Regions from separate parts of the Paenibacillus sp. FSL H8-0315 genome, predicted to be linked through region 2. Evidence: riboswitches for the same ligand, from Rfam matches in the RefSeq annotation. Region 2 holds a riboswitch; the other holds the start of a gene.
What was found. A riboswitch is a leader RNA that binds a small molecule or an ion and turns the genes downstream of it on or off. The one in region 2 is predicted to bind cyclic di-GMP.
Positions count from the first base shown of each region.

Region 1 (9,212 bases), 1.6 Mb from region 2:
TTTTTATCATCACCGCGCTTGGAAGCAGCTTGGATTCGGAGCTTTGTATGGATTAGGGATCTTCGGATTGCTTGCGGCACCGTTTTTCTGGAATAACGGAGGTCTGGTAGGGATTATTGACCTTTACAAGAGTACGTTATCTTCCTATCCGTATTCTTCAGTGAATGCATTTAATCTGTATGCACTGACTGATCCGATGTGGTCATCCCTTGATCTAACCTGGCTTGGCATTCCATACCGTGTATGGGGCTTCATATTTATTTTAGTGGCTGTAGCTGTTGCGGCATTTTATTCCTTTAAAAAGGATCGCTTGGACCTGACCAAATCCTATTTTATCGGCATGGTGCTTATAGTAGTGGTCTTTGTGCTTGGCACCAAAATGCATGAACGTTATATGTTCCCTGCTCTTATTCTTTGTTTGTTTACTTATATAGAAAGTCGGGACCGCCGCTTTTTATCGCTATTTCTCGGATTCAGCTTAACGCAATACATCAATGTGGCGTACACCTTATCCCACCTGAATGCAGATGTTAGCCCGGGTGCAGACGGAATCGTATTAGTGACTGCTATAGCTAATCTAGCATTGCTGCTTTATATGCTGAATATCGGATACGATGTGTATGTCCGCAAGGGAATAAAACCTCTTCCAGCACCAATTACACCGGAAGAACAATATGAAGAAGATTTGAGAGTTGTCGGGCAAATTAAACCGCATCAGAAGGGAGGGCGATTTAACGATGAAGTTTAAGCGTATAGATTGGATATGCATAATAGCTATTACGGCCGTTTACGCAGCGCTTGCTTTATATAATCTTGGCTCTACTAAATCTCCAGAGACCTTATGGGAGCCTGCTGCCAGTGGTGAAAGCTTCTATGTAGATTTGGGGCAGAGTAAACCATTGGAACGGGTCAATATCTTTGGAGGCGTGGGCACGGGGAAGTTCAAGCTGGAATTCAGCGACAATCCTGAGGTCTGGAGCAGTCCGATGGATGTCAGTGAGGATGTCGGGAATGTCTTCATCTGGAAAAGCCAACCCCTGAACGTTACTGCGAGATATGTGAAGTTTACAGTTACATCTCCAGGGTTCACTTTGAACGAAATGGCCTTTTATGAGCAGGGGGGAGAAAGAATCCCCCTTCCTATTGCCGGTGTGACACCGGATGCTAACGCAGTACCTAAAAGAGGAGCAGCGGCCAATCTTTTTGACGAGCAGTCGCTCATTCCGGAACATTCTAACTTTATGAATAGCACTTATTTTGACGAGATCTATCATGCGCGAACAGCTTATGAATATACGCACGGGATTGTGCCTTACGAGAATACGCATCCACCGCTTGGTAAGCTGTTAATTGCCATAGGTATGGAGCTGTTCGGGGTCAATCCATTCGGCTGGCGTATTATCGGAACATTGTTCGGAGTTGCCATGTTACCTCTCATATATGTAATGGCGCTGCGTTTGTTTAAGAAAAGCAAATACGCCGCCCTCGCGGCGGGATTGTTTGCGCTGGATTTCATGCATTTCACACAGACAAGAATCTCCACGATTGACGTATACGGAGTGTTCTTCATTATGTTGATGTTCTATTTTATGCAGCGGTATTACACAATGAATTTCTACAAGCAGCCTTTAAGAAAAACATTAATTCCGTTATTCTGGTCTGGCTTATTCTTCGGAATCGGCGTAGCTTCGAAATGGATTGTGCTCTATGGAGGAGCAGGGCTGGCCATTATGCTGGCTATCTCCCTTTTTGAACGCTACAGAGAATACCAAGCCTCCGGACGCCTGCTGGCAGAGGGGAAGATTAAAGACAAGGAATTGCTGGGCACCTGTCGTGAAGCAGTAGATTCTTTTTGGAAAAAGACTATTATTACGTTGGCTAGTTGTATCGGGTTCTTTGTAATTATTCCAGTAATTATTTATAGCTTATCTTTTGTGCCGGGGTTATCTGCATCAGCAGAGGGCTTCACTATAAAAGGTTTGATTGATTCCCAAAAGAATATGTACAACTACCACAGCCAGCTTGTAGCTACACATCCTTTTGCTTCCTCATGGTGGCAATGGCCGTTTATGAAGAGACCGGTCTGGTTCTTTAGCGGTGGTGAAGGTTTGCCGGAAGGTCAGGTCAGCAGTATAGTGACTATGGGGAATCCGCTTATCTGGTGGACGGGTATTTTTGCAATGTTGGCAACACTGTGGATTACGCTGAAACGTAAAGATAAGAATCTCTACATGATCTGGATTGCCTTCTTCTCGCAATATGTTCCGTGGATGCTTGTCCCAAGAGAAACATTTATTTACCATTATTTTGCTATGGTGCCATTTATGATTCTTGGTATTGTATATATAATGAAGTTGCTGGATACTAAATTCCCTGAGGCACGTTACGTACAGTATGTCTATGTAGCTGTTGCTTTGCTGCTCTTTATCGCTTTCTACCCGGTACTGTCAGGGATGCAGGTCAGTGGAGATTACGTGAAAGATATGCTGCGTTGGTTCCCTACTTGGGTTTTCTAGGATTTAATAAAAATCTATAAAATAAGTTTATGCATGCAGCGTTATTATGAAGTGTAGATGGATGTAACGCTCCAAAAAGCTTGTAGGAGGAATAAAGGTGAAAGCCAGATATAGTGTGATTGTACCCATGTTCAATGAGGAGCAAGTAATTAGCCATACTTATGAACGTTTGAAAAAAGTAATGGACGAGTGCGGCGATACTTATGAGCTGGTCTTCGTCAATGACGGCAGTCGTGATCGTTCCGCCCAGATGATTCGGGAGATCTGTGAACGAGACGAGCATGTCAAGCTGATTGACTTCTCGCGTAATTTCGGACATCAGGTAGCGATTACAGCTGGCATGGACTATGCCGAAGGTCAAGCGGTTGTTGTTATTGACGCTGATCTTCAGGATCCTCCGGAGGTCATTTTGCAAATGATCGAGAAGTGGAAAGAGGGCTACGACGTTGTATATGCGAAACGCCTGAAGCGCCACGGAGAAACGATGTTCAAAAAGGTCACCGCGAAGCTTTTTTACCGCCTGCTCAGCAGTATGATAAGTGTGGATATTCCAACGGATACAGGCGATTTCCGTCTTATTGACCGTAAGGTATGTGATGTCCTGCGGGGACTTAAAGAAAAGAACCGCTATGTCAGAGGTTTGGTGAGCTGGGTTGGCTTCAAGCAGACTATGGTGGAATATGAACGGGAAGAACGTTTTGCCGGAGAAACCAAATATCCGCTGAAGAAAATGATTCGTTTTGCGTTAGATGGCATCACCTCTTTTTCACATAAGCCGCTTAAGATTGCTACGTATATTGGATTCTTTCTTTCATTCTCTAGCTTTCTCTATTTATTTTTCGTCTTGTTTCAAAAGATATTTTTTACCTCCTGGACGGTTCCGGGCTGGGCTTCCATTGTAGGCGTTAATCTGCTCTTTAACGGTATCGTTCTGATGCTGTTAGGTGTGATTGGGGAGTATATCGGACGGATTTATGACGAGTCTAAAGATAGACCGCTATATATTGTTAGTGAGACTAAAGGCTACCAGAACGAAGAACAACTGGACCGCCGGAAGGACCACAATGATGTCAGATAAGAACTTGCGCGCTGCATTCATACAGTTCCTCAAATTTAATGCCGTAGGTTTGCTCAATACGCTTATTGATTTTGTGATTTTCACATTGTTGAATTCTCTAGGGATGGTATACGCATTGGCGCAGGTGATCTCCTATAGTGCAGGCACGGCGAATAGCTTTATTTTGAATAAAAAAGTAACCTTTCGTGATCGCAACCGGGGGAATAAAGAAGGCTTCGACCGCGCGCAGCTGGTCAAGTTTATCGTGCTGAATCTGGTAGTGCTCGGAATATCACTGCTGCTAATGCATCTGTTGACAGACAAACTAGGTATTCAAGTCTTGATCTCGAAGGTGCTGGTTACCTTTATCACGGTGATCATCAATTTCTTTGGAAGTCGTAAATGGGTATTTTAAACATTAATTTCAGGCAGAAGGAGTTGCTATGCTTAAAGGCAAGTAGCTGTTTCTGCTTGATTTGTATATAACCATAGAAACAATATACGGAGGTGAATAACATTGCGTAAATTCTCCTATCTACTCATACTGGCTGGGATACTTATCATGTTATATCCGACAGCTAACGAATGGTACAACGACAGGCAGCAGGAGAAGTTATTAGAAACGGCTGAACTAAGCACTGCCGATAGTACTCCCCAGTCAGATCTGAGGAGCAGGTATGCTGAAGTTACTCAGCTGTTAGCAGAGGAATCGGTTCTGGATGCCCAGGCACAGCCCCAACCCCAAGAGACAGAAAAGCCTGAACCGGAGATTGAAGTCGGTGGCAAAGTAATCGCACTAATTGAAATCGATAAGATTGATTTGAAGCTGCCTGTATTAGAAGGGGCTACAAAAGCTAATATGAAACATGCTGCAGCCCATATGAAAGAAACGGCACCCCTTGGAGAGATCGGGAATGCTGCAATCGCGGCGCATCGGGCTCGAACTACGGGTCGTTTGTTTAACAGATTGAATGAGGTTGTTGTGGGGGATGTTATCACGGTAAAGACTAGTGATCAGGTGTTTAACTATGAGGTATACGATATTTCTGTTGTAGATCCGAGTGATGTCTCCGTTCTTGACGGGAATGACAAGGATAAGATTCTTACTCTGATTACATGTGATCCGCTAGTGAATCCAACGCATCGGCTGATTGTTCATGCCAAATTAACAAAATGAGAATAGTGAATGACAAGAAAACACAAATACCGGGAGATATTTATAAAATAATGGGTAATCTAGTAAATTAGGTCTTGTTCACAACTATAAATATGATAGTATTATACTATGAAAGCTAAACACGATAACGGCAAACCTTCCGAAAGGTAGGGACGCAAAGCTAAAGGGCCTTTTCCCGAAAGGATGGCAGCCAGCTACCGAATGAAGAGGCTTTTTTTGTTTGTTTCAAATGGATTCTATCAATTATATCTAGTAAAGCTAGAACAGATAGAGCTTATACGATAACGGCAAACCTATCGAAAGGTAGGGACGCAAAGCTAAAGGGCCTTCCCGAAAGGATGGCAGCCAGCTACCGAAAGGAGTTTTATCCGTGAAAAAGGTTTATTTTATGCTGGTGGCGTTGTTCGTCCTAATGACTTCAGTTTCGGTAAGTACAGCTCAAGCTGCAAGTGCAGATGCCAGCTGGTTGATTACATCCAAAGTGGCTCAAGGTGTTATTGGTATTAACTATGATATTCCGAAAGATAAAAGAATCAAACTCATGATCACCAAAGATAACAGCAGCTATACATATAACTTGTATGCTTCTGGACAAGCTGAGGACTTCCCTTTGCAACAAGGAAATGGGACTTATAAGGTTTCTGTTCTGGAGAATACAACCGGCAATAAATACAAAGCATTATATTCCGAAGTAGTAGACGTAACCATGAGTGACTCGAATTCCGTATATTTGGGCTCCGTACAGAATGTGAAATGGAGTTCTTCTGATAAAGCGATTGTCAAAGCTAAACAATTAGTACAAGGCAAAACAACAGACGAAGAGAAAGTTAAAGCGATCTATAACTATGTAGTTGCGAATGTACAATATGATTACTCTCTTGCTAATAGTGTAACTACTGATTATATTCCAAGCATCGATAAGACATTGACTACTAAAAAAGGGATTTGCTATGATTACGCTTCTCTTTTTGCCGCAATGCTGCGGAGTGTAGATGTTCCTGCTAAGTTGGTAATGGGGAATACAAGCTACGTTACGCAATATCATGCCTGGAACGAAGTGTTGCTTAATGGGAAGTGGGTTACCATTGATACTACAGTGGATGCAGGACTTTCAAAGAGTGATAAGAAAACCGATTTAATTAAAGCCTCAAGCAAATATACTGCGGCAAAATACTATTAAGTTCGTCGCTAGAAATATAACCCTATTAAATAAACAACTAGCTTAATTATTAAGCTAGTTGTTTATTTTTATATTAGGGGTTGCTTTTCTATTAATAGTTGGGGTATTATAGGTAAGCGTTGTTAGACAGCGTACAGGCGATATAGACGAGGCTGATAAAAAGCTTCGAAAAATAAAGCTTGCATTTCTGAAAACAACATGATATATTATAAGAGTTGCTGCTGAGACATTAAACGGCGCCAACGAGAACTTGATCTTTGAAAACTGAACAACGAGTGAGTAGGAAATCACGCAAGTGAAATCCAAAATTAGAGAATTAATTTTCTCGTCAGATGTTTCAAAATGAGCATATCGCTCTTTTCAATACTAATTGGAGAGTTTGATCCTGGCTCAGGACGAACGCTGGCGGCGTGCCTAATACATGCAAGTCGAGCGGAGTTATTTTGAAAGCTTGCTTTCAAAATAACTTAGCGGCGGACGGGTGAGTAACACGTAGGCAACCTGCCCTTCAGACTGGGATAACTACCGGAAACGGTAGCTAATACCGGATAATTTCTTTTTTCTCCTGAGAGAAGAATGAAAGACGGAGCAATCTGTCACTGAGGGATGGGCCTGCGGCGCATTAGCTAGTTGGTGGGGTAACGGCCCACCAAGGCGACGATGCGTAGCCGACCTGAGAGGGTGAACGGCCACACTGGGACTGAGACACGGCCCAGACTCCTACGGGAGGCAGCAGTAGGGAATCTTCCGCAATGGGCGAAAGCCTGACGGAGCAACGCCGCGTGAGTGATGAAGGTTTTCGGATCGTAAAGCTCTGTTGCCAGGGAAGAACGTCCGGTAGAGTAACTGCTACCGGAGTGACGGTACCTGAGAAGAAAGCCCCGGCTAACTACGTGCCAGCAGCCGCGGTAATACGTAGGGGGCAAGCGTTGTCCGGAATTATTGGGCGTAAAGCGCGCGCAGGCGGCTATTTAAGTCTGGTGTTTAAACCTTGGGCTCAACCTGAGGTCGCACTGGAAACTGGGTGGCTTGAGTACAGAAGAGGAAAGTGGAATTCCACGTGTAGCGGTGAAATGCGTAGATATGTGGAGGAACACCAGTGGCGAAGGCGACTTTCTGGGCTGTAACTGACGCTGAGGCGCGAAAGCGTGGGGAGCAAACAGGATTAGATACCCTGGTAGTCCACGCCGTAAACGATGAGTGCTAGGTGTTAGGGGTTTCGATACCCTTGGTGCCGAAGTTAACACAGTAAGCACTCCGCCTGGGGAGTACGGTCGCAAGACTGAAACTCAAAGGAATTGACGGGGACCCGCACAAGCAGTGGAGTATGTGGTTTAATTCGAAGCAACGCGAAGAACCTTACCAGGTCTTGACATCCCTCTGAATCTGCTAGAGATAGCAGCGGCCTTCGGGACAGAGGAGACAGGTGGTGCATGGTTGTCGTCAGCTCGTGTCGTGAGATGTTGGGTTAAGTCCCGCAACGAGCGCAACCCTTAACTTTAGTTGCCAGCAAGTAATGTTGGGCACTCTAGAGTGACTGCCGGTGACAAACCGGAGGAAGGTGGGGATGACGTCAAATCATCATGCCCCTTATGACCTGGGCTACACACGTACTACAATGGCCGGTACAACGGGAAGCGAAGCCGCGAGGTGGAGCCAATCCCATCAAAGCCGGTCTCAGTTCGGATTGCAGGCTGCAACTCGCCTGCATGAAGTCGGAATTGCTAGTAATCGCGGATCAGCATGCCGCGGTGAATACGTTCCCGGGTCTTGTACACACCGCCCGTCACACCACGAGAGTTTACAACACCCGAAGTCGGTGGGGTAACCCGCAAGGGAGCCAGCCGCCGAAGGTGGGGTAGATGATTGGGGTGAAGTCGTAACAAGGTAGCCGTATCGGAAGGTGCGGCTGGATCACCTCCTTTCTATGGAGAATCGTTCTCTGCAATGAGGACATTCAAATCGGAAGCTAAGCTTTCAAAACTCAGGTTTAGGCCTGTTACTCACTCGTTGCTCAGTTTTGAGAGTTTAAGCTCTCAAGTAAGACTTGATCCTTGAAAACTGGATACCGAAACGAATTTGCGTTTTAGAACATCTTTTAGCAACTTGTGCAAACAAGTAAATGTTATTAGTGAGATTTTTCTTCGGAAGAATCAAGGTTAAGCTAATAAGAGCACACGGAGGATGCCTAGGCGCCAGGAGCCGACGAAGGACGTGGCGAACAACGAAACTGCCTCGGGGAGCTGTAAGCAAGCTTTGATCCGGGGGTGTCCGAATGGGGAAACCCAGCTGTGGTAATTCGCAGTTACTCATTTCTGAATACATAGGAAATGTAGAGGCAGACCAGGGGAACTGAAACATCTAAGTACCCTGAGGAAGAGAAAACAATAGTGATTCCGTCAGTAGCGGCGAGCGAACGCGGAACAGCCTAAACCTAAGAGCTTGCTCTTAGGGGTTGTGGGACGTCTCACATGGAGTTACAAAGGAATATGGTAGGTGAAGAGGTCTGGAAAGGCCCGCGATAGAGGTAAAAGCCCTGTAGCCTAAACTGTATTCTCTCCGAGACGGATCCCGAGTAGTGCGGGGCACGTGAAACCCCGTATGAATCCAGCAGGACCATCTGCTAAGGCTAAATACTACCTGGCGACCGATAGTGAAACAGTACCGTGAGGGAAAGGTGAAAAGCACCCCGGAAGGGGAGTGAAATAGAACCTGAAACCGTGTGCTTACAAAAAGTCAGAGCCCTATTAATGGGTGATGGCGTGCCTTTTGTAGAATGAACCGGCGAGTTACGTTTAACATGCAAGGTTAAGCCGAGAAGGTGGAGCCGCAGCGAAAGCGAGTCTGAATAGGGCGAATTAGTATGTGGACGTAGACCCGAAACCGTGTGATCTACCCCTGTCCAGGGTGAAGGTGCGGTAACACGCACTGGAGGCCCGAACCCACGTACGTTGAAAAGTGCGGGGATGAGGTGGGGGTAGCGGAGAAATTCCAATCGAACTCGGAGATAGCTGGTTCTCCCCGAAATAGCTTTAGGGCTAGCCTCGGTATAAGAGTAGTGGAGGTAGAGCACTGATTGGGTGCGGGGTCCGCAAGGATTACCAAGCTCAGTCAAACTCCGAATGCCATATACTTATTGCCGGGAGTCAGACAGTGAGTGCTAAGATCCATTGTCAAAAGGGAAACAGCCCAGACCATCAGCTAAGGTCCCCAAGTGTGTGTTAAGTGGGAAAGGATGTGGAGTTGCACAGACAACCAGGATGTTGGCTTAGAAGCAGCCAC
Region 1 covers NZ_JBBOTA010000001.1:4,057,354-4,066,565, forward strand. The annotation lists gene MHB56_RS17645 (glycosyltransferase 87 family protein) at 1-748, shown strand, start outside; gene MHB56_RS17650 (phospholipid carrier-dependent glycosyltransferase) at 738-2,516, shown strand; gene MHB56_RS17655 (glycosyltransferase family 2 protein) at 2,614-3,594, shown strand; gene MHB56_RS17660 (GtrA family protein) at 3,581-3,988, shown strand; gene MHB56_RS17665 (class D sortase) at 4,091-4,750, shown strand; cyclic di-GMP riboswitch class I at 4,870-4,952, shown strand; cyclic di-GMP riboswitch class I at 5,027-5,107, shown strand; gene MHB56_RS17670 (transglutaminase-like domain-containing protein) at 5,121-5,930, shown strand; rRNA gene MHB56_RS17675 (16S ribosomal RNA) at 6,298-7,855, shown strand; rRNA gene MHB56_RS17680 (23S ribosomal RNA) at 8,088-9,212, shown strand, end outside.
Region 1: linked by a shared signal. The riboswitch ahead of MHB56_RS17670 (transglutaminase-like domain-containing protein) and the one ahead of MHB56_RS24670 (DUF6612 family protein) in region 2 are both predicted to bind cyclic di-GMP.

Region 2 (9,212 bases):
TATCAATATTAGTTCCTGTAGATATCATGCCCTTAGGTGTAATTTCAGGCACCACTTCTTTGCCATTAATCCGTAACGTAGTTTGGTTAACGCTTTTGAAGCCAGAAGATTTGGATGTTGATTCGACAATCAAATTTTCGCCCTCAGTATAGTAAGTGAATTCAATTTTTAACCCATCGACATCAAGTGAAGTGAACTGCTTTTCTTCTTTAGGTTTGTTTATAGTGATCCAATTCTTAGTAGTATCACGTTTCTCAATGACAGCATCCTTTAATATAAGTTTCATTGGAACATCGGACCAGTCGTTATACCATTCCGGAGATTCGAATTGAAATAAATGCTGGTAGCTTTCGGAATGATCTCCTTTCAAATTCCAACCCCCAGTGATTGTTTGATCACCTATAACCAACTGAGCGGTATTATAGTGGACAATTCCTTTTTTAAGCGAATCATTTTCATCTATTAGAATTTGGATATCCAAAGGGGTAACTACTAGCTGATCTAAGGTTATGCCGGTCTTTTCTTGAAATTCAGGACTGTTATACAGTTTCTTAGTGTAAATCGCCTCACTTGCTTTTTTTCCATCTGCTTTAAAATCGAACTTCCACGTACCTGAAAATCGTTTCGCTTCTTCAATGTAACTAAAATGAAGACTAGCTTCCTTCCAATCTGATTCAGTTATATTGAAAACCTGTTCAATAAATAAATCCGATCCTTCGTTAGGCATGATGGTTGGAATTGCTTCATTCTTTTGACCACCAGTACTAACTACCAAATGTGGATTACCCCGTCCTAAGTCAGATGGTGATGCAGCGACTTTGTAACGGATAATGGTTTGATTGGAAACATGTCGAACGGATTCGATTTGAAGGCTTGGATATTGCTTAACTCCAGTATTGATAGTATCCCCTGCTTGATGATTAGATTGTAAGGGAATATTCCGATCACTGTAAAAAATGAGATTCCGTGCTTCAAACCTGTAGTCCTTTTTATCATCCTTTAATGTATCAGGTGTCTCATATACTCCAATGAGTTTCTGGCTTTCAGGATCGTATTCTAAATAACCGTATACCTTTGCCTTGGCACCGGATTCACTAGTCATGATGTTTTCCTCTGTAGCAAATCCAGTATATTTGGATAGATCAGATTTAGTATCAAGTGATAACAGCATTTTCATTTTTTCTCCATCAGTTACAACACCGTTCAAATTCATTGTTACTCCTGAACTGGAAGTTTGAAGATTATACTGTTGACCGATGCCGTTATTTAATGCATTGCTCACACTTCGACCACCAATTTTATCCCAATTAATCGTCATACTAGCGAATACAGGAATGGCTACAAGTAAGAGGCAAGAGAAGACAATACTGATAGGAATAACCTTTTTATTAGACCTAGGAGTATTCTGGGAGGCATGCTGATTTCTTTGACGTGTATATGCTTCTTGTTCTATGGCAGTCCACATCAAATCATAATCCGGTCGGGGAATATGTTTATCTTTTTCAATATACAGACTCATTACTATTCAGCTCCTTTAGTTGGGTTCCACCCATTCTATTTAGTATTTTAAGTCCCTTGTTCAGTCTGGATTTTACAGTTCCTTCGGGTATGCTCATAACTTTAGAGATCTCGGGTACAGTCAATTCGTTTATAAAACGAAGGACTACTACCATTCTGATTTTGTCAGGAAGCTGACTGTATAACCCTTGTAATTCTTTTTTAGTTTCCTGTCGATCCAAACGTTTTTCTACAGGGTTTGATTCCTCAGACCTGGATAGTAAATAATTACGTACTTCTTTCATCCACCCCGTCTTACGCCTTTTGATCACACTGTTGCACTCATTCGAAGCAATTCGTAAAATCCAAGCTTTCAAGTTTCTTACCTTCGACTTATCCGCTAAGATAACTTTTACAAATACCTCTTGGGAAATATCCTCCGCATCTGCCTGATTTTTCATTAAGTAGTAACAAAAATAATATACTTGTTCTTTATAGAGCTCGAAAATTTCCCGGTCACTCATTTTGCTGCACCCCCTGTCTTTGCTGTTCTCATTAATAAGACTTATAAGCGTATGTAATCGTTCATTTTTCATTTTGATTGTAGTATTTCTTCTGAGTATCATAGCGAATTCGAATGGAAGATAAGTCGTTTACAGGTAATTATAACCATGATAAAATTAGCGGTGGGACATGCGTCCGTAATCTATTAAAACTAATTGAATGTCCGCGTTAAAGGTAAAATCATCGAAAGATGATGACACAAAGCCATGGGTCTAAAGCCTTTCGACAGAAGGAAATGATCGCCAGGCCGCCATAGGGATGTCTTATGAAGCATAAAGGATAGCTCTAAGAATATGTAGTCTATTTTGAGCTCTTTTATTATTTCGACCTATACGGCGTTACATTATCGCAAGGGGCCGAAAGGGGAAGTACATGAACAGTTTTTTCAAAACAATAGGTACTAGTTTGGCAGTAGGTGCTTTATTGCTGTCCGGAACGATCGGATGGATGTCTAATCCAGGAGTAGTGTCAGCAGCTACCTCAACAGTAGTAACCGCGGATCAGATGATCAGCAAAGTAACGGCAGCCTCCAAAGCAATAAAGAATTTCCATCTGGATGTGACCAAAAAACAGGATATTCAAAGCGGCGGGGTGCGTATCAGCAACACCAACACTCTGAAGCTGGATATCAACCGTCTGCCGAATTTTGCCGCAGCAGGCACTGTCGCTAGTAGTCTTTTAGAAACATCGTACAGTCTATATGCCAATGACAAGGAGTTTTACTATCTTGTAGACGGAAGTGAACTGATCGATGAATCTGAAGATGAAGGTTACGACGATGACGGGGAGCCAATCGATCCTGATGCACAATATTGGCTTGGACTGGAGAAAACGGAATGGGATGCCTTTTACTCTAAAGGCCAATACGATCCTGTTTCCATGCTTGATTCGGTCAAAAGTTATAAAAAATCCATGAAAGTCAGCACTGCTGGCGCACAAACAGTCTTACAATTCACGGTAACCGATCCGACAGCAGCTAAGGGGATAATCAAACTCTATGACCAGGAGAACCTCTGGGATGGAGAGACAGTTCAACCCAAAAGCGTAACGTGGAAATTATTCGTCAATACTAAGACCTGGCAAACGGAAAAGCTGATAGTCGATCTGAGTTATGTGCTGGTAAGTGATGGAGCCAAAGATACATACACCACGAAAATCGAAGCTAAATATTCCAAAAATAATAAAGGTGCAGCCATTGTAAAACCGGCCGAACTAGAATAATAAGGACGATTCATAACGAGCGAAAAGCGCTGTTCAGCGGAACAGCGCTTTTTGTTGTATCCAACAGCAGTTCTTTATTAGTTGACAAGAATAAATCATTGCTGTAATTTATATGTATGCGCATGTATATAATAATTTATCTAAATATAATTTAATGAAAGTTGGGAAAAAGATGATAGCACTAGACACAGCATTAACTTTTCGCAGAGGGCTGACATTAAAAAACCGAGTGGTTATGGCTCCAATGACCACTCGAATGAGCTTTTATGACGGTGTAGTAACACAAGATGAATTGAAATACTATTCGCTAAGAACGGGCGAAGTAGGTGCGGTCATCACTGCGGCAGCAAATGTACAAGAGGGTGGAAAAGGATGGGAAGGTGAACTTAGTGTTTCCTCCGATGAATTTATTCCTAGCCTCAGCCGATTAGCATCTACTATTAAACGAAATGGAACAAAGGCTATTTTACAGCTATTCCATGCAGGAAGAATGACAGATTCAAAAATATTGCGTGGCGTACAACCCGTTTCCTCCAGCGCCATTGCTGCCGAACGCCCGAATGCAGAAATTCCAAGAGCATTAACAGAAGATGAAATTTTCGGTGTAATTGAGGATTTTAAAAAAGCGACTCAACGTGCTATTCAAGCTGGATTTGACGGGGTAGAAATTCATGGAGCAAACACATATTTAATCCAACAATTCTTCTCTCCACACTCCAACCGTCGTGAAGATCAATGGGGAGGAAGCTTAGAGAAAAGATTTAATTTCATTAACCAATTAGTGGATGCAGTTATTGCTGTCGTTGACAATTCAAAGGTTAAGGATTTTATTGTCGGGTATCGTTTTTCTCCAGAAGAATATGAAGAGCCTGGAATTAAAATCACCGATACCTTTTATCTCATTGATAAATTAGCTGATAAAAAGCTGGATTATCTGCATATTTCATTAGGGGACTTCAAGAAAGTATCTGCATCAGAAGATTTTAAAGAAAAATCAATCCTGCAATATGTGCATGAGAAAATCAATGGCCGTATACCTTTAATTGGGGTAGGAGATATCCGTACCAAACAGGACGCAGAGGACACGTTGACAAATGCTGAATTAGTAGCAGTAGGACGGTCTCTTATCATTGATCCTCATTGGACAAGTAAAGTACTGGAGGGTAAAGAAGATCTCATCAGAAGAGTACTTGCTGATCAAGATAGAGAAGAACTTGTAGTAGAGAATGGTATTCTAGAATTCCTTAAATTAATGATGCCTGATCGTTTACGCTAAACCCAAACACAGTTTTGAGGTCTAAATCTATAACGTTCCGCGGTAAATTCCGCGGAACGTTATTTTTCTGTAACGACTCTATTCCCTCTTTAAGATTGTTGTCGTATGTTTCAACATTCGATTCATGAGATTTCGCCGCTCTGTTTTTATGTCGGTGTCGCTTCTCTTTAATGCGTCGCGGATGGGGATGATCTCTGTAATTTTCCTGCCGCTTTTTATTCTTCGATCTACACAAGTCGGGATGTAACCTACGTTAGTTATACTCGTGTGTCCTTTTTCATCCTTCTTTATTTTAAGCGTAAGAATGATACCGCTTTGTGTATAAGGAATATTCATTAGTTTAGTAGAAACAAAATTCCCCAATGAGTAAATAACGAATTGTTTTTTTCCACGAAGTGCTAACGGTTGAAGAACATGTGGGTGAGACCCCAGTATGATGTCGGCGCCATTTTTAAAAAAGAGATTGACCAGCTCTTTTTGCCTCTTGTTTGGAGTGTAACGATATTCGCTTCCGAAATGCAGATAAAGCAAGACTAGATCGACTTTCTTTTTTAAATCTCGAATCTCCCGAATGATCTTGGGCGTAGATATCCGATTAACCAGCCATGGCTTACTCACTGGTACAGGAATTCGGTTAGTTCCTGCTGTGTAGGAGAGGATGCCAATCGTAATTCCTTTGACGTTTTTAATAAGCGTTCTCTTGGATTCTTCTAATGATTTAGCTGTTCCCGTGTGGTCGATTCCATTACGGTCCAGAACTCGTAACGTCCGAACCAGACCCGGGGCACCATAATCCATGCAATGATTGTTGGCCGTTACTAATACGTCGAATCCGGCTTCCTTAAGTGCAGGGGCCAGTTCGTCTGGACATTTGAATATCGGACCGCCTGATCGGGGGCTTTTCCGGCATTCGGGGCCGCTTCCAGCAAAGGTGGTTTCGAGATTGCCAATCGTCAAATCAGCCTGTTTCAGATAAGGAGCTACTTTTGCAAACAGGGGGCTGAACGAATAGGTTCCGTCAGGCTGTTTAGCATCCGAAATAATATAACGTTTGACCATTAGATCTCCCACAGCAGCTATTTGTATTTCAGTCATGGATATCCACCTTTTTATTATTTTCATTAGGATATGGCATAAAGTTGTTATGGGTTATTCTTTCTTTAAGGCGAAGTGCAAACATTTGTGTGGCTTTTTATTTAAAATGTGACTCAACGCATAATCACTTTATTTAGATCGTCTAAATTTAAGGTATTCATTTTTTTCAAACTTTTATAATTTGATTCAAATCCTCTTTTTTGTTTGGCAGCCATAATAAAATAAGGTTGTTGATAAACATTATCAATCAAACATTGGAGGTTAAAGAAATGAGTACACAATTCAAAAAAATCGCCGAGGATACTTACTGGATAGGCAAAATCGATAACCGCCAGGTTCCATTTCACCGCCTGATTCTGGCAAAAGGAACTACCTATAATTCTTATTTATTAAAAACAGGTAAGCCAACTGTCATTGATACCGTAGACATGGAATTCGGACGTGAATATGCCGAGTGTCTGGGTGAAATGATTGATCTTCTAGATATCCATTACATTGTAATTAATCATACAGAGCCTGATCACTCTGGTGGACTGGCAGCTCTCGCTGCCAAGGCTGCAAATGCCACGATCGTATGCACCGAGATTGCTGTTCCCGAATTGCAGGAAATGTACAAGCTTCATAGCCGGAACTTCCTGGTGGTTAAAGACGGAGATAAGCTGGATATTGGCGGGAAAATGCTGCTGTTTAAAGAAACACCGCATCTCCATACCGCAGAAACGATGATCACCTATTGTATCGAAGATCAAATCTTATTTCCTTGTGATATTTTCAGCACGCATGTTGCGGTGGAGAATCTATTCAGCGATGAAGCCGGGTTTGATATTACGGAAGATTTCGAGGGCTATTACGCAGCAATTATTCATCCTCACAGAAGATATGTAAGAACCCTGTTAGAGGCTGTTAAGGATCTTGAGATCCGGATGATCGCTCCTTCCCATGGATTTGTGATCCGGAAGGACATACGTAAATATATCGGGATGTACGCCACATTGAGCCGTGAAACGACGCAAGGAAAAAAGGCAACCATCGTATATACCACCATCAAAAACAGTACCAAGAAGATGGCCAAAATCATACAGGATTGCTTGCAGGAAAATAATATAGAGACAGAGGTCTGGGATGCAGATAAAAGTAGTGCCACTGATATTCTGAACAGCATAACGTCAGCGGACGCGGTCTTTATTGGCAGCTCCACTAAATACGCGGACATGATTGGGAACCTGGAGAACATTCTGAAAGAATTGCACAATATGAATCTGGAAGGTAAACTTGCTGCAGCCTTTGGCTCCTACGGCTGGAGTGGTGAAGCCATTGAAGTCATTCAGGATTATCTGAATGGAACAAACATGACGGTGCAAAGCACATCTGAGGTTATTAAAACCACGGGGATGACACATGTAGAGTTCCCTGTACGAATCAGATTTTCCCCGAAAGAGCCTGAGAAAGTTCAAAAAATTAAAAATGCGGCTGAATTTGTTTCGGATTTGCTGCTGAGTTCATTTTAGGGAGGAGGAACATAGGATGACAAAACATTACGTTATTGTTGGCGGAGGAGTAGCCGCCGTCCATGCCGCCAAAGCCATCCGTGATCAAGACGCAGAATCGGAAATTTCGATCCTCGGGGAGGAAAGTCAACTGCCCTATAACCGGATTAAGCTGACCAAAGGGCTGTTTACCGACCTGCACAGTGAGAAGGTGCTGATTAAAAAGGAAAAATGGTACCGCGATAACCGTATCTCCGTAAAAACCTCGACCCGAATCCGTTCTGTCCACCCGGACCGGCAAATAGTTGTGACAGAAGATGGGCAGAGTGTTTCTTATCATAAGCTTTTATTGTGTATGGGAGCGAAGAATCGTGCAATCTCCCTTGAGGGCTTCGCCCTGAACAATGTTCATACCCTCCGGGATATGAACGACGCGGACAGATTGAAAGAAAACCTGCAGGATGGCAGCCATGTAGCCGTAATCGGTGGGGGAGTGCAGGGAATCGAAACCGCTTGGGCGCTGCATGAAGCTGGATATCAGGTAACGGTGATCGAAGCTTTTCACCGGTTGATGGGCAGACAGCTTGATGAGAAATCCTCACAGCTCCTTAAAGAGAACCTTGAACAAGCAGGTGTGAAGGTTATTCTTCGAGCTGATGTAGCGTCTATAACAGGAACTGAGTATGTTACCGGAATTACGCTGCACGACCAATCTCATTTTTCCTGTGACCATGTAGTCTACTCTATTGGTATTGTACCGAATACGAAACTGGTAAGTGGCTCGAATATTCAAGTCCGGCAGGGCATTATCGTAAATGAACAAATGCAAACAAATGATCCGCATGTGTATGCAGCCGGAGATGTGGCTGAAATTAACGGGCATGTGGAAGGACTGTGGGGCGGAGCGATTGAGCAGGGCAGGATTGCCGGCAGTAATATGGTCGCCAATCTGACGGCGTATCGTAGAGCTGTTCCGGTTACCTTGTTTACCGCCTTTGGTATCTCTTTATTTTCGATAGGCAACGTGGATGAACAGTGTTGCGATACGGCGGTAAGCGGAGATGACAATGGGGCGTATACGCGTATATATGTGAAAGATAACACAATGATCGGTGCGATATCCTGGCAAGGTGCAGCTGCTTCTCTTGGGTATAAAACCGCTGTAGAGTATGGCATCTCCCTTGAGGGGATCGATGTTAACGGGAGTAGCATCGAGGAGATTATGGCTGAAGTACAAACCAGGTTGAACTAAACTATTAACTTTTTAGGAGATGATAAAGATGAAAAAATACATTTGTCTACCCTGTGGTTATATCTATGATCCGGCATTAGGCGATCCCGATGAGGATGTTGTTGCAGGCACTGCATTTGAAGATTTGCCTGAAGATTGGGTCTGTCCGGTATGCGGTGAAGATACCAGTCATTTTGCGCCGGTTGAAGATAAAAAAACTTCTGTATCCTAAAGGAAAGTAGGAGTTGTACAAAAAAATGAACAACAGGGGGGACAGTTATGAAGGAGTATTCTTGCCAATACGCTGCTGAACCTTGTACCCGCAAGGTGCCTATTTTTGCTGCGTTAAGCGATGACGATCTCTCCCGGATCAGCGCTATGATCAAGCATCGTAAGTTTACTAAAGGTCAACCTTTAATTCTGGAAGGGGCGCCGTCAGATACGCTGTACATTATTCAGCGAGGGCATGTTAAATTATCCAAAACAACTCCTGAGGGCAAGGAACAAATTTTGCACATCTTGACGAATGGAGACTTTTTCGGAGAACTGAGCATTTTTAACAGCGATGAGCTGAGTAACTTCAGTGCTTATGCTCTGAAAGACACTAACATTTGCATGCTGACCCGAACGGATATGGAGCAGCTGATGAGGGATAATCCGGATATTTCGCTCAGGCTACTGAAGAGTGTGACCAAAAGACTAGCCCATACGGAAAATCTGGCGCAAAGCCTGGCGACCAAAGATCCCGAAATACGAATTGCTTATATGATCATGGAACTCAGCGACAAATATGGTAAGCAGCGTGGCACTCATATTCATATTGACCTTCCGTTGTCTCGTG
Region 2 covers NZ_JBBOTA010000001.1:5,694,788-5,703,999, forward strand. The annotation lists gene MHB56_RS24660 (DUF4179 domain-containing protein) at 1-1,519, opposite strand, end outside; gene MHB56_RS24665 (RNA polymerase sigma factor) at 1,503-2,021, opposite strand; cyclic di-GMP riboswitch class I at 2,225-2,316, shown strand; gene MHB56_RS24670 (DUF6612 family protein) at 2,434-3,282, shown strand; gene MHB56_RS24675 (NADH-dependent flavin oxidoreductase) at 3,395-4,558, shown strand; gene MHB56_RS24680 (CapA family protein) at 4,637-5,653, opposite strand; gene MHB56_RS24685 (FprA family A-type flavoprotein) at 5,923-7,161, shown strand; gene MHB56_RS24690 (NAD(P)/FAD-dependent oxidoreductase) at 7,178-8,392, shown strand; gene rd (rubredoxin) at 8,421-8,603, shown strand; gene MHB56_RS24700 (Crp/Fnr family transcriptional regulator) at 8,651-9,212, shown strand, end outside.